Regions from separate parts of the Lysinibacillus sp. CD3-6 genome, predicted to be linked through region 3. Evidence: a T-box and tRNA genes for the amino acid it is inferred to sense, from the RefSeq annotation. Region 3 holds a T-box; the other regions hold tRNA genes.
The links. The T-box of region 3 lies ahead of metG (methionine--tRNA ligase). A T-box ahead of a tRNA ligase gene usually reads a tRNA of that ligase, here a tRNA-Met.

Region 1 (4,025 bases), 400 kb from region 3:
TGAAATTCCGTCGGAATCCGGGAGGACCATCTCCCAAGGCTAAATACTACCTAGTGACCGATAGTGAACCAGTACCGTGAGGGAAAGGTGAAAAGCACCCCGGAAGGGGAGTGAAAGAGATCCTGAAACCGTGTGCCTACAAGTAGTTAGAGCCCGTTAATGGGTGATAGCGTGCCTTTTGTAGAATGAACCGGCGAGTTACGATTACGTGCGAGGTTAAGCTTTAGAAGGCGGAGCCGCAGCGAAAGCGAGTCTGAATAGGGCGAATTAGTACGTGGTCGTAGACCCGAAACCAGGTGATCTACCCATGTCCAGGGTGAAGGTGAGGTAACACTTACTGGAGGCCCGAACCCACGCACGTTGAAAAGTGCGGGGATGAGGTGTGGGTAGCGGAGAAATTCCAATCGAACTTGGAGATAGCTGGTTCTCTCCGAAATAGCTTTAGGGCTAGCCTCGTGATGAGAATACTGGAGGTAGAGCACTGTTTGGACTAGGGGGCCATCCCGGTTTACCGAATTCAGACAAACTCCGAATGCCAGATATTTATACACGGGAGTCAGACTGCGAGTGATAAGATCCGTAGTCAAAAGGGAAACAGCCCAGACCACCAGCTAAGGTCCCAAAGTAATCGTTAAGTGGAAAAGGATGTGGCGTTGCACAGACAACCAGGATGTTGGCTTAGAAGCAGCCATCATTTAAAGAGTGCGTAATAGCTCACTGGTCGAGTGACGCTGCGCCGAAAATGTATCGGGGCTAAACGATTCACCGAAGCTGTGGATTGACATCTACGATGTCAGTGGTAGGAGAGCGTTCTAAGTGCGTTGAAGTCAGACCGGAAGGACTGGTGGAGCGCTTAGAAGTGAGAATGCCGGTATGAGTAGCGAAAGACGGGTGAGAATCCCGTCCACCGTATGACTAAGGTTTCCTGAGGAAGGCTCGTCCGCTCAGGGTTAGTCGGGACCTAAGCCGAGGCCGATAGGCGTAGGCGATGGACAACAGGTTGATATTCCTGTACCACCTCCTCACCGTTTGAGAAATGGGGGGACGCAGTAGGATAGGGTAAGCGCGCCGTTGGTTGTGCGCGTCCAAGCAGTAAGGCGTGTGTGTAGGCAAATCCGCACACTGTAACGTTGAGCTGTGATGGCGAGTCCGTATGGACGAAGTTCCTGATTTCACACTGCCAAGAAAAGCCTCTATCGAGGTGAGAGGTGCCCGTACCGCAAACCGACACAGGTAGTCGAGGAGAGAATCCTAAGGTGTGCGAGAGAACTCTCGTTAAGGAACTCGGCAAAATGACCCCGTAACTTCGGGAGAAGGGGTGCTCTTGAGCGTGCAAGCGCACGAGAGCCGCAGTGAATAGGCCCAGGCGACTGTTTAGCAAAAACACAGGTCTCTGCAAAACCGTAAGGTGACGTATAGGGGCTGACGCCTGCCCGGTGCTGGAAGGTTAAGAGGAGTGGTTAGCGCAAGCGAAGCTGCGAATTGAAGCCCCAGTAAACGGCGGCCGTAACTATAACGGTCCTAAGGTAGCGAAATTCCTTGTCGGGTAAGTTCCGACCCGCACGAAAGGCGTAACGATCTGGGCACTGTCTCAACGAGAGACTCGGTGAAATTATAGTACCTGTGAAGATGCAGGTTACCCGCGACAGGACGGAAAGACCCCGTGGAGCTTTACTGTAGCCTGATATTGAATTTTGGTACAACTTGTACAGGATAGGTAGGAGCCAGAGATCTCGGAGCGCCAGCTTCGAAGGAGGCGTCGGTGGGATACTACCCTGGTTGTATTGAAATTCTAACCCATGCCCCTTAGCGGGGCAGGAGACAGTGTCAGGCGGACAGTTTGACTGGGGCGGTCGCCTCCTAAAAGGTAACGGAGGCGCCCAAAGGTTCCCTCAGAATGGTTGGAAATCATTCGTAGAGTGTAAAGGCACAAGGGAGCTTGACTGCGAGACCTACAAGTCGAGCAGGGTCGAAAGACGGGCTTAGTGATCCGGTGGTTCCGCATGGAAGGGCCATCGCTCAACGGATAAAAGCTACCCCGGGGATAACAGGCTTATCTCCCCCAAGAGTCCACATCGACGGGGAGGTTTGGCACCTCGATGTCGGCTCATCGCATCCTGGGGCTGTAGTCGGTCCCAAGGGTTGGGCTGTTCGCCCATTAAAGCGGTACGCGAGCTGGGTTCAGAACGTCGTGAGACAGTTCGGTCCCTATCCGTCGTGGGCGTAGGAAATTTGAGAGGAGCTGTCCTTAGTACGAGAGGACCGGGATGGACACACCGCTGGTGTACCAGTTGTCTTGCCAAAGGCATCGCTGGGTAGCTATGTGTGGACGGGATAAGTGCTGAAAGCATCTAAGCATGAAGCCCCCCTCAAGATGAGATTTCCCATTACGCAAGTAAGTAAGATCCCTCAAAGACGATGAGGTAGATAGGTTCGAGGTGGAAGTGTGGTGACACATGGAGCTGACGAATACTAATCGATCGAGGACTTAACCAAAAAAGTTTGTAACATTCAATGAACCGTTTATCCAGTTTTGAAAGAATAAAAAAGTATTTCTTAGATACTTGTAATTATAATACTATATGTTATAATAGGTAATGTCTTTCAAATAGTCTAGTGATGATGGCAAAGAGGTCACACCCGTTCCCATACCGAACACGGAAGTTAAGCTCTTTAGCGCCGATGGTAGTTGGGGGCTTCCCCCTGTGAGAGTAGGACGTCGCTAGGCTATACATAATAAAATCATTCCGAAGTAGCTCAGTTGGTAGTAGCACCTGACTGTTAATCAGGTTGTCGCAGGTTCGAGTCCTGCCTTCGGAGCCATTCTTGGAGAGTTGTCCGAGTGGCCGAAGGAGCACGATTGGAAATCGTGTAGGCGGTTAACACTGTCTCAAGGGTTCAAATCCCTTACTCTCCGCCAGCACTTACGATTCCAATTAGTAAGGCCCCTTGGTCAAGCGGTTAAGACACCGCCCTTTCACGGCGGTAACACGGGTTCGAATCCCGTAGGGGTCACCATTTATAACGAATACCCAGATGGAGGATTAGCTCAGCTGGGAGAGCATCTGCCTTACAAGCAGAGGGTCGGCGGTTCGAGCCCGTCATCCTCCACCATTTTATAAAATTAAATTAGTATTGTCGCGGGGTGGAGCAGTGGTAGCTCGTCGGGCTCATAACCCGAAGGTCACAGGTTCAAATCCTGTCTCCGCAACCAAATAAAGGTCCCGTGGTGTAGCGGTTAACATGCCTGCCTGTCACGCAGGAGATCGCCGGTTCGATCCCGGTCGGGACCGCCATTTTTTAAATAATAAATATGGGTCAGTAGCTCAGTTGGTAGAGCATTAGATTGAAGCTCTAAGTGTCGGCGGTTCGATTCCGTCCTGACCCATCGTTTTTTTGCCGGTTTAGCTCAGCAGGTAGAGCAACTGACTTGTAATCAGTAGGTCGTGGGTTCGATTCCTATAGCCGGCACCATGTTTTCCCGGAGGGGTAGCGAAGTGGCTAAACGCGGCGGACTGTAAATCCGCTCCTTAGGGTTCGGCGGTTCGAATCCGTCCCCCTCCACCAGTTTTTATTTAATAGGGGCATAGTTCAACGGTAGAATAGAGGTCTCCAAAACCTTTGGTGTGGGTTCGATTCCTACTGCCCCTGCCAATTAATTTTATGGCGGTTGTGGCGAAGTGGTTAACGCACCGGATTGTGGTTCCGGCATTCGTGGGTTCGATTCCCATCAGTCGCCCCATTAATATAAAATTAAAATTAAAACTATAAAGCAATGGCGATTGTGGCGAAGTGGTTAACGCACCGGATTGTGGTTCCGGCATTCGTGGGTTCGATTCCCATCAGTCGCCCCATTGTTGGGGTATAGCCAAGCGGTAAGGCAACGGATTTTGATTCCGTCATGCCCTGGTTCGAATCCAGGTACCCCAGCCATTTATGCGGAAGTAGTTCAGTGGTAGAACACCACCTTGCCAAGGTGGGGGTCGCGAGTTCGAACCTCGTCTTCCGCTCCAATAATATGGCGG
Region 2 (4,025 bases), 740 kb from region 3:
AAATATCCGCTGCTAATAAAGAAGCCGAGCATATCGTTTTTTGTGGTGTGCATTTTATGGCAGAGACAGCCGATATGCTTACTATGGAGAAGCAACATGTCTACCTACCTGATATGCGTGCAGGGTGTTCGATGGCTGATATGGCAGATATTTATCAAACTGAACAAGCTTGGCCAATTCTACAGCAACTTTTCGGCAATACAATTTTGCCGTTAACATATGTTAATTCTACTGCCGCGATTAAAGCATTTACTGGACGTCACGGCGGTGCTTGTGTAACCTCTTCTAATGCTAAAGAAATGGTAAAATGGGCATTTACACAAAAACAGCGTATATTATTTTTACCAGATCAGCATTTAGGAAGAAATACAGCGTTCGACTTAGGTGTGCCACTCGAAAATATGGCCGTATGGAATCCACATACGAATACGCTTGAAACAGATCAATCGCCAGAAAATATTCAAGTAATATTGTGGAAAGGACACTGTTCGGTACATGAAGGCTTTACAGTGCAACATACAGCAATGGTTCGTCAATCACATCCAAATATGCGTATTATCGTTCATCCTGAATGTAGCCGTGAAGTTGTCGCAGCTGCAGATGATGCAGGCTCTACAAAATATATCCTTGATACGATTAATAATGCTTCAAGCGGATCAGCGTGGGCAATTGGCACAGAAATGAATTTAGTAAACCGAATTATTCAACAACATCCTGATAAACATATTATTTCTTTAAACGAAAACTTTTGCCCTTGTCTTACAATGAATCGCATTGACCTTCCACATTTACTGTGGTCACTTGAGAGCATTGTTCAGGGCAAGCCCCATAACCGTATCCAAGTAGATGCGTCAACGGCAAAGGAAGCTCGTAGCTCACTTGAAAGAATGCTATCACGTGCATAAGCGAAAAAATCGTCTACCTATTTATTGGTAGACGATTTTTCCTATTTCTCCTAATAAAAAAAGCACAGTCGATGTATTTGTTCACATCGACTGTGCTTTAGTATGACCCCTACGGGATTCGAACCCGTGTTACCGCCGTGAAAGGGCGGTGTCTTAACCGCTTGACCAAGGGGCCAATGGCGGAGAAGGAGGGATTTGAACCCTCGCGCCGGTTACCCGACCTACACCCTTAGCAGGGGCGCCTCTTCAGCCTCTTGAGTACTTCCCCACAAATTAAAAAATGGCTCCGAAGGCAGGACTCGAACCTGCGACAACCTGATTAACAGTCAGGTGCTACTACCAACTGAGCTACTTCGGAATAATGGTGGGCCTAAATGGACTCGAACCATCGACCTCACGCTTATCAGGCGTGCGCTCTAACCAGCTGAGCTATAGGCCCATTTGGAGCGGGTGATGAGAATCGAACTCACGACATCAGCTTGGAAGGCTGAGGTTTTACCATTAAACTACACCCGCGTATATGGTGGGTCAGGACGGAATCGAACCGCCGACACTTAGAGCTTCAATCTAATGCTCTACCAACTGAGCTACTGACCCATATACTTCTTACTAAGCTATCAACTTATTTAAAAAATGGCGGTCCCGACCGGGATCGAACCGGCGATCTCCTGCGTGACAGGCAGGCATGTTAACCGCTACACCACGGGACCATTTGGTTGCGGGGGCCGGATTTGAACCAACGACCTTCGGGTTATGAGCCCGACGAGCTACCACTGCTCCACCCCGCGAAAATACTATTTATTATATCGAGTTGTTAGCACACCATTTACTAAATAAAAACTGGAGGAGGTAGAGGGATTCGAACCCCCGCGCGGTGTTACCCGCCTGTCGGTTTTCAAGACCGATCCCTTCAGCCAGACTTGGGTATACCTCCGTAGTATATAAATGGTGGACCTTGCAGGACTCGAACCTGCGACCGGACGGTTATGAGCCGTCTGCTCTAACCAACTGAGCTAAAGGTCCTTTAAGATGGCGGCGGAGGGAGTCGAACCCACGACCTTTCGGGTATGAACCGAATGCTCTAGCCAGCTGAGCTACACCGCCAGGATCTTTATACTGGTTATAAATTATGGTGGAGCCTAGCGGGATCGAACCGCTGACCTCCTGCGTGCAAGGCAGGCGCTCTCCCAGCTGAGCTAAGGCCCCATAATTATATGTGTTAGGAAATGGTCGGGAAGACAGGATTCGAACCTGCGACCCCTTGGTCCCAAACCAAGTGCTCTACCAAGCTGAGCTACTTCCCGTTCATTTATTGGCGCGCCCGGCAGGAGTCGAACCCACAACCTTCTGATCCGTAGTCAGACGCTCTATCCAATTGAGCTACGGGCGCTTACTATTAAAAAAATGGTGCCGAGGGCCGGAATCGAACCGGCACGGTAGTCACCTACCGCAGGATTTTAAGTCCTGTGCGTCTGCCAGTTCCGCCACCCCGGCACATTTGGAGCGGAAGACGAGGTTCGAACTCGCGACCCCCACCTTGGCAAGGTGGTGTTCTACCACTGAACTACTTCCGCATGTGCATAAGATTATTTATCCTGGCAATTATGAAATTAAAAAATAAATGGTGCGGGTGAAGGGAGTCGAACCCCCACGCCTCGCGGCGCTAGATCCTAAGTCTAGTGCGTCTGCCAATTCCGCCACACCCGCATATTATTGTTGGCAATTATAAAAATGGTGAGCCATGAAGGACTCGAACCTTCGACCCTCTGATTAAAAGTCAGATGCTCTACCAACTGAGCTAATGGCTCAAAAAATGGTGCCGGCTATAGGAATCGAACCCACGACCTACTGATTACAAGTCAGTTGCTCTACCTGCTGAGCTAAACCGGCATATGGTGGAGGATGACGGGCTCGAACCGCCGACCCTCTGCTTGTAAGGCAGATGCTCTCCCAGCTGAGCTAATCCTCCTGGGTATTATGCCTAGCGACGTCCTACTCTCACAGGGGGAAGCCCCCAACTACCATCGGCGCTAAAGAGCTTAACTTCCGTGTTCGGTATGGGAACGGGTGTGACCTCTTTGCCATCATCACTAGACTATGTTCGGCTTTCAATATACATCGTATCTTGAAACCCTCTTAATTGAAAGTGTTGTTCTTTCAAAACTGGATAAACGGTTCATTGAATGTTTCAAACTTTTTTGGTTAAGTCCTCGATCGATTAGTATTCGTCAGCTCCATGTGTCACCACACTTCCACCTCGAACCTATCTACCTCATCGTCTTTGAGGGATCTTACTTACTTGCGTAATGGGAAATCTCATCTTGAGGGGGGCTTCATGCTTAGATGCTTTCAGCACTTATCCCGTCCACACATAGCTACCCAGCGATGCCTTTGGCAAGACAACTGGTACACCAGCGGTGTGTCCATCCCGGTCCTCTCGTACTAAGGACAGCTCCTCTCAAATTTCCTACGCCCACGACGGATAGGGACCGAACTGTCTCACGACGTTCTGAACCCAGCTCGCGTACCGCTTTAATGGGCGAACAGCCCAACCCTTGGGACCGACTACAGCCCCAGGATGCGATGAGCCGACATCGAGGTGCCAAACCTCCCCGTCGATGTGGACTCTTGGGGGAGATAAGCCTGTTATCCCCGGGGTAGCTTTTATCCGTTGAGCGATGGCCCTTCCATGCGGAACCACCGGATCACTAAGCCCGTCTTTCGACCCTGCTCGACTTGTAGGTCTCGCAGTCAAGCTCCCTTGTGCCTTTACACTCTACGAATGATTTCCAACCATTCTGAGGGAACCTTTGGGCGCCTCCGTTACCTTTTAGGAGGCGACCGCCCCAGTCAAACTGTCCGCCTGACACTGTCTCCTGCCCCGCTAAGGGGCATGGGTTAGAATTTCAATACAACCAGGGTAGTATCCCACCGACGCCTCCTTCGAAGCTGGCGCTCCGAGATCTCTGGCTCCTACCTATCCTGTACAAGTTGTACCAAAATTCAATATCAGGCTACAGTAAAGCTCCACGGGGTCTTTCCGTCCTGTCGCGGGTAACCTGCATCTTCACAGGTACTATAATTTCACCGAGTCTCTCGTTGAGACAGTGCCCAGATCGT
Region 3 (5,464 bases):
TTTAAAATGTCCCCCTTCAATCGCTACACCGACATCACTAAACAACTGTATCGTCTGTTTTCTTATAGTTCCATCTACATCAACCTGTGGTACTTGACTAGCAAATGACTTTTCTAAAAACTTCAACGTCCGATTAACAAAATTGCCGTAAGCTCCTAGCAATTCTCCATTATGACTATATATAAATTCTCGCCACGAAAAATCTGTATCACGATTTTCAGGCGCATTTATAGTTAAAAAATAACGAATAGAATCTGCGTCATAGCGGCTTAAAATATATGGCACCCAAACAGCCCAATTTTGACTTGTTGATAATTTTCTTTTTTCCAATGTTAAATATTCATTGGAGACAATATGTGTTGGCAATGCTTTCGCACCCATCCCCATCAATATCGCTGGCCAAATAACTGTATGGAACGGAATATTATCTTTGCCATGCACATAATAGGAGACTGTTTCTTCATTCCATAATTCCTCAAGCGCTATATTATGTTGTTTTGCCCATTCCATGCTTGCTGTTAAATACCCTGCTACGGCTTCAATCCACACATAAATTTTCTTCCCTTCAAAGCCAGGTACAGGCACATCAATGCCGTTTGGCAAATCTCGCGTAACTGCACGGTCTGGAACGCCTTCCGCTAAGTAGCGTTCGGTTAAACCTATTGCATTGTCTCGCCAGCGCTTATCCGCCTTTGCCTCAGCTACATAAGTTTCTAGCCTTCCTTGGAATTGACTAAATGTGAAATAAAAATGCTCTGTTTCTCGAATAACAGGCTCATTGCCACAAATTTTACAACGCTTATCGATTAATTCTAGTGGATCTAAAATTTTCGAACAATTATCGCACTGATCTCCACGTGCCTTTGCCCCGCAATTCGGACAAGTACCTTCCACAAAGCGGTCAGGTAAAAACTGTTTGTCTGTTTCACAATAAGCCTGCTCAATTTTCTTTTTGTATAAATAGTTATTTGCCATCAATTGTAGAAATATTGCCTGAACAGCTTCATGGTGATGCTGAGCATCCGTTCTCGTATATAAATCATAAGTAAATCCTAAATCATGAAAACATTGCGTGAAATCCTGATGATACCGATCTGCAATCGCACTTGTTGTCGTGTTTTCCTGTGCAGCTCGAATCGATATTGGGGTTCCATTACAATCACTACCTGAAACATACAATACGTTGTCACCTTTTTGTCGGTAATATCTAGCCAAAATATCACCTGGTAATAATGCGGCAATATGCCCTAAATGCAATGAGCCATTGGCATAAGGCCACGCTCCTCCTATTACAATTGTCATCCTAAGTTGCTCCCCTCGAATTATTAAATTTCAATCTTTTAAGCTGGCATGAAAATCAATGAGACAGCTGTCAGCGGCTTTACCTTCATTTAGAGACAAAAAGAATTTCTCTCCTTGTCCACTGTTTTTGAAGATAAAAAAAACGCCCTAATCATGACTGATTAGGACGAGTATACCCGTGTTACCACCTATATTTACAAATAGCTCACACTATTTGCCTCAATCAGTACGTCTTGCATTCATTTAAGAGATACTGCCGCTGTTGTAACGAGTGCCCATCTCGTCGTAATCTACTCACACACATGCTTTCGGTACGAAGCTCAAAGGTCATTTTCAAAAGGGTTCATTTACCTCATTTCCACCAGCAGAGGCTCTCTATTAAATGCTTGTCCAATTTACTTTTCCTTTTCAACGCTTTAATATAGTTTGGCACTATTTTACTCTTTCCCCTTATGAAATGCAATGTAAACCTTTAAATCGACCTCGCATTAGTGAGAAAAAGTAGTTAGATGCTTTGTAATATCCAGTAGATTATCTATTACAACATGTGCCTTTTGTAATTCAGCATCTTGAGCAAAATCAAAGCGAACACCTATTGAAAACAGCTGATTATCCAATGCTGCTTGGATATCAGACGCACGATCTCCAACAACAGCGCCAGCTTGAATGGCATTTTGCTCTACTACACTTTTCACCAAATCAGATTTATGACCACTTGGGATAGATTGAATACTATATGTCCCTTCTATATAACGATTCAGCTTATAGGTATCCACAATTGCTTGCAAATACTCCTTCTGTCCATTGCTCGCTATGTATAAATGATAGTCGTTCGCTAACACCGCAAGTGCTTGCTCTGCATTCGGATATAATGCACCTTTTCCATCTATTATCAGCTCAATAAGCTTGTCATGAAATAGCGCATTACTTGCTTTACGCACCTCTAATGTATGCATCGGACATAATGTTTCCCATACAACAGGCAATGAAACACCCATAATTTCACGATATTGTTCAATCGGTGTGTCCCCTTGCCATAACCCCTTTGTGCGTAGCACATCGAAAGTTGCTGTCAGTGCAGGCTCCAATATAAGATTCGTTTGAAATAAAGTACCATCCATATCGAAAATAATTGCTTTTTTCATACTATCACTCCCAATTTTTAATCATTGAAAAATTCCATATGTGTTTTTTCCTTTTTATAATACTCTAGGCGATCCTGTAACGTACCTGTATGAAACTCGAACTTATGGCCATCTGGATCTGTAAAATAAATGGACTGTTTATCCCGCACATCTCTTTGTCTGCCCGCTAAAATATTGACATTGTAATACACAAGCTTGTCATAGATTTTTTCAAAATCATCAGCATCGATAGAAAAAGCAATATGTGTATAGGAGTGCTGTATGTCGTTGCGTGGAATATCAGCTTCCTCATTTAAAGCTAGCCACAGCCCATTTAAATCAAAATAAGCAGTGCTTCTCCCTTTCACTAGTAGCTTTGCATCAAAAATATTTTGATAAAATGCAATTGATTGCTCTAAATTCGAAACAGAAAATAAAAAATGGTTAATATTTTGTATCGCCATAGGACAACTCCTTAAATGATTAACTCACTTATTAGATAGCAACTTCGCAACACAATAGCGAAGTTGCCTCTAAAAGCTTTTTAACTATTTTTTCCCCTTCTTCATACCTTTCGCAATTTGCTTCCATTTACGTTGCTCATTTAGCTTTGCTTGTATATTCGTTTTTCGTTCAATAAAAGCAAGCTCTTTTTGCAACTTAAAATAGCTTTGCAAACGTGATTGTTCGAGTGCTCCATCACTAATAGCTTGTTGCACAGCACAGTGCGGCTCCATATGATGTGTACAATCTCTATAGCGACATGCAGCTGCGAATTCTTCAATATCGCGAAAACTTGAGGATAGACTTTCACTTTGATCCCATAATTGCAACTCACGCATTCCTGGAGTATCAATTAAGCAACCCCCACTTGGCAACACAATTAATTCTCGATGTGTTGTTGTATGGCGCCCTTTCGCATCATCCTCACGAATCCCAGAAACTTTCATCAGCTCTTCTCCACTTAATGCATTCATTAAAGTGGATTTCCCCGCACCAGACGAACCGAGCAGTGCACCTGTCACTCCTTCTATAAAGAGGGTCTGAATAGCTTCTATGCCTTCACCTGATCGTGCACTAGTTACAAAAATATCCACACCAAAAGCGACAAGCTCAACCTCCCTTACCATGCTCGTAATATCTTCACATAAATCAGCCTTTGTCAGTACAATGACTGGCTTTGCGCCAGAATCCCATGCTGCTACTAAATAGCGCTCTAAACGACGAATATTAAAATCTGCATTTAAGCTCATTACAAGTAGCACAATATCGACATTCGATGCTACAATTTGTTCCTTTATTTCCTGCCCTGCAACTTTACGAGAAAAAACAGACTTTCGGTTAAATAATTTATGAATAATGGCTTTTTCTTCTCCAGCCATCTTCTCGACTAATACCCAATCTCCAACTGCTGGATAGTCTTCTCTTGCTTGCGATGTATACGCAAAATGTCCAGCGACTGTAGCTAGCCACTCTCCTTCTTCAGCAAGCACACGGTATGAATGCTTATGCTCCAATGTAACTCGCGCAGGTACACAATTTGCTAACTTTGATTCCTCTTTAAACGCAGTTAGTTGCTCTTCAAAATATGTTGAAAACCCTAATGTTGTTAAATTCAATTGTTATTCCTCCTAAATGTGTCTATCATCAATTACGCTTTTTTTGCGCAATAAGCATAAAAAAACCTTGCAACTGCAATTCGGCAGTTCCAAGGTTTCACAGGCACGTTTAAGGGAATACACAAATAACCCTTTGTCAAATAGTAGTTACGCTACAGACAAGGTCAAATTGCATAGTTTAGGCGTGTGAAATTGAACAAACCGAATTGCAGTTCGTTAAAAACGGCTCTATTCATCATGTCACATCACCTACTTCCGATTTAGATGTTACCAATATATCTAAATTTTTCAAAATTGTCAATTATATTTATCGAAGCATGTATGCCCTCCCTATAAGCATACAATGTACAAGACCACTATTTACGGAGGAGCTGTTGACTTGTCAAAAATTATTTCTATCAGTACATATCAACCACCTTACACATTGCAACAGGCAAACGCAGAGGCCTTAACGAAGGAGCTATTTTACGAAAAGATCCCGAAGCTAGAGCGTTATTTAAAAGTATTTGATAATGGTGGCATCGAGACTCGTCATTTTTGTGTACCCGCTGAGTGGCATCGCAGCGAGCATACTTTCGAAGAGCGTAACAATCTTTATATAGAGTTAGCAACGCAATATAGCGTTGAAGTCATTCAAGCCTGCTTACAAAATGAATCTTTTTTAAAGTCACCTATTTCTCCTGAAGATATTGATGCCATTATTTTTGTAAGTAGCACAGGTATATCTACACCAAGTATAGATGCACGTGTTATGAATCAGCTACCATTCTCAGATAGGTTACAGCGCATACCTTTATGGGGGTTAGGCTGTGCGGGCGGAGCTGCTGGTGTCAGTCGTGCTAATGATTATTGCAAAGCGCATCCTCAAGCAAAAGTACTTGTTGTCTGTGTCGAACTTTGTAGCCTAACCTTTCAGCAAAACGATTTTTCAAAAAGTAATTTAATCGGCGCTTCCCTTTTCGCTGATGGTGCAGCCTGCATACTCGTATGTGGAGACGAAGTAGCAATACCAACGAAAAAAGCCATTCCTTCGATAGTTACAACAGGCTCCAAGTGGATGCCTGATTCAGAAAATGTAATGGGCTGGAATATAAAAAACAACGGCCTTCATGTCGTTTTCCAAAAAAGTATTCCAGCCATTATTACGACTTGGCTCGGTCCTTTCATTGAACAGTTTTTACTTGAACAACATCTATACAGTGAACAGCTCGACCACTTTATTGCACATCCTGGCGGAAAAAAAGTATTAAAAGCTTATGAGGACACACTATTTCTTTCTGAACAAAAAACCGACATTTCTCGGGAAATATTACGTCAACATGGTAATATGTCTTCTCCTACTGTGTTGTATGTTTTAGAGCAATTTATGTTAAACAAAGGCCAAACCGATGATATTGGGTTGCTTATCGCCCTCGGTCC

Region 1: it encodes a tRNA-Met, which carries the amino acid that the T-box ahead of metG (methionine--tRNA ligase) is inferred to sense. The anticodon was not compared.
Region 2: it encodes a tRNA-Met, which carries the amino acid that the T-box ahead of metG (methionine--tRNA ligase) is inferred to sense. The anticodon was not compared.

The regions. Positions count from the first base shown of each region.
Region 1 is NZ_CP085880.1:4,104,197-4,108,221, reverse strand. It holds rRNA gene FH508_RS20445 (23S ribosomal RNA) at 1-2,496, shown strand, start outside; rRNA gene rrf (5S ribosomal RNA) at 2,613-2,728, shown strand; tRNA gene FH508_RS20435 (tRNA-Asn) at 2,747-2,823, shown strand; tRNA gene FH508_RS20430 (tRNA-Ser) at 2,829-2,920, shown strand; tRNA gene FH508_RS20425 (tRNA-Glu) at 2,944-3,018, shown strand; tRNA gene FH508_RS20420 (tRNA-Val) at 3,039-3,114, shown strand; tRNA gene FH508_RS20415 (tRNA-Met) at 3,140-3,214, shown strand; tRNA gene FH508_RS20410 (tRNA-Asp) at 3,221-3,296, shown strand; tRNA gene FH508_RS20405 (tRNA-Phe) at 3,316-3,388, shown strand; tRNA gene FH508_RS20400 (tRNA-Thr) at 3,399-3,474, shown strand; tRNA gene FH508_RS20395 (tRNA-Tyr) at 3,484-3,567, shown strand; tRNA gene FH508_RS20390 (tRNA-Trp) at 3,581-3,654, shown strand; tRNA gene FH508_RS20385 (tRNA-His) at 3,667-3,742, shown strand; tRNA gene FH508_RS20380 (tRNA-His) at 3,779-3,854, shown strand; tRNA gene FH508_RS20375 (tRNA-Gln) at 3,859-3,933, shown strand; tRNA gene FH508_RS20370 (tRNA-Gly) at 3,939-4,013, shown strand; tRNA gene FH508_RS20365 (tRNA-Cys) at 4,021-4,025, shown strand, end outside.
Region 2 is NZ_CP085880.1:3,766,421-3,770,445, forward strand. It holds gene nadA (quinolinate synthase NadA) at 1-905, shown strand, start outside; tRNA gene FH508_RS18725 (tRNA-Glu) at 1,009-1,080, opposite strand; tRNA gene FH508_RS18730 (tRNA-Ser) at 1,083-1,173, opposite strand; tRNA gene FH508_RS18735 (tRNA-Asn) at 1,187-1,263, opposite strand; tRNA gene FH508_RS18740 (tRNA-Ile) at 1,268-1,344, opposite strand; tRNA gene FH508_RS18745 (tRNA-Gly) at 1,348-1,421, opposite strand; tRNA gene FH508_RS18750 (tRNA-Phe) at 1,427-1,502, opposite strand; tRNA gene FH508_RS18755 (tRNA-Asp) at 1,540-1,615, opposite strand; tRNA gene FH508_RS18760 (tRNA-Met) at 1,619-1,693, opposite strand; tRNA gene FH508_RS18765 (tRNA-Ser) at 1,747-1,839, opposite strand; tRNA gene FH508_RS18770 (tRNA-Ile) at 1,852-1,928, opposite strand; tRNA gene FH508_RS18775 (tRNA-Met) at 1,936-2,009, opposite strand; tRNA gene FH508_RS18780 (tRNA-Ala) at 2,036-2,111, opposite strand; tRNA gene FH508_RS18785 (tRNA-Pro) at 2,133-2,209, opposite strand; tRNA gene FH508_RS18790 (tRNA-Arg) at 2,219-2,295, opposite strand; tRNA gene FH508_RS18795 (tRNA-Leu) at 2,311-2,399, opposite strand; tRNA gene FH508_RS18800 (tRNA-Gly) at 2,405-2,479, opposite strand; tRNA gene FH508_RS18805 (tRNA-Leu) at 2,528-2,612, opposite strand; tRNA gene FH508_RS18810 (tRNA-Lys) at 2,638-2,713, opposite strand; tRNA gene FH508_RS18815 (tRNA-Thr) at 2,720-2,795, opposite strand; tRNA gene FH508_RS18820 (tRNA-Val) at 2,799-2,874, opposite strand; rRNA gene rrf (5S ribosomal RNA) at 2,885-3,000, opposite strand; rRNA gene FH508_RS18830 (23S ribosomal RNA) at 3,104-4,025, opposite strand, start outside.
Region 3 is NZ_CP085880.1:4,503,868-4,509,331, forward strand. It holds gene metG (methionine--tRNA ligase) at 1-1,302, opposite strand, end outside; T-box leader at 1,462-1,723, opposite strand; gene FH508_RS22275 (HAD hydrolase-like protein) at 1,791-2,447, opposite strand; gene fosM (FosM family fosfomycin resistance protein) at 2,465-2,890, opposite strand; gene rsgA (ribosome small subunit-dependent GTPase A) at 2,975-4,045, opposite strand; gene FH508_RS22290 (type III polyketide synthase) at 4,425-5,464, shown strand, end outside.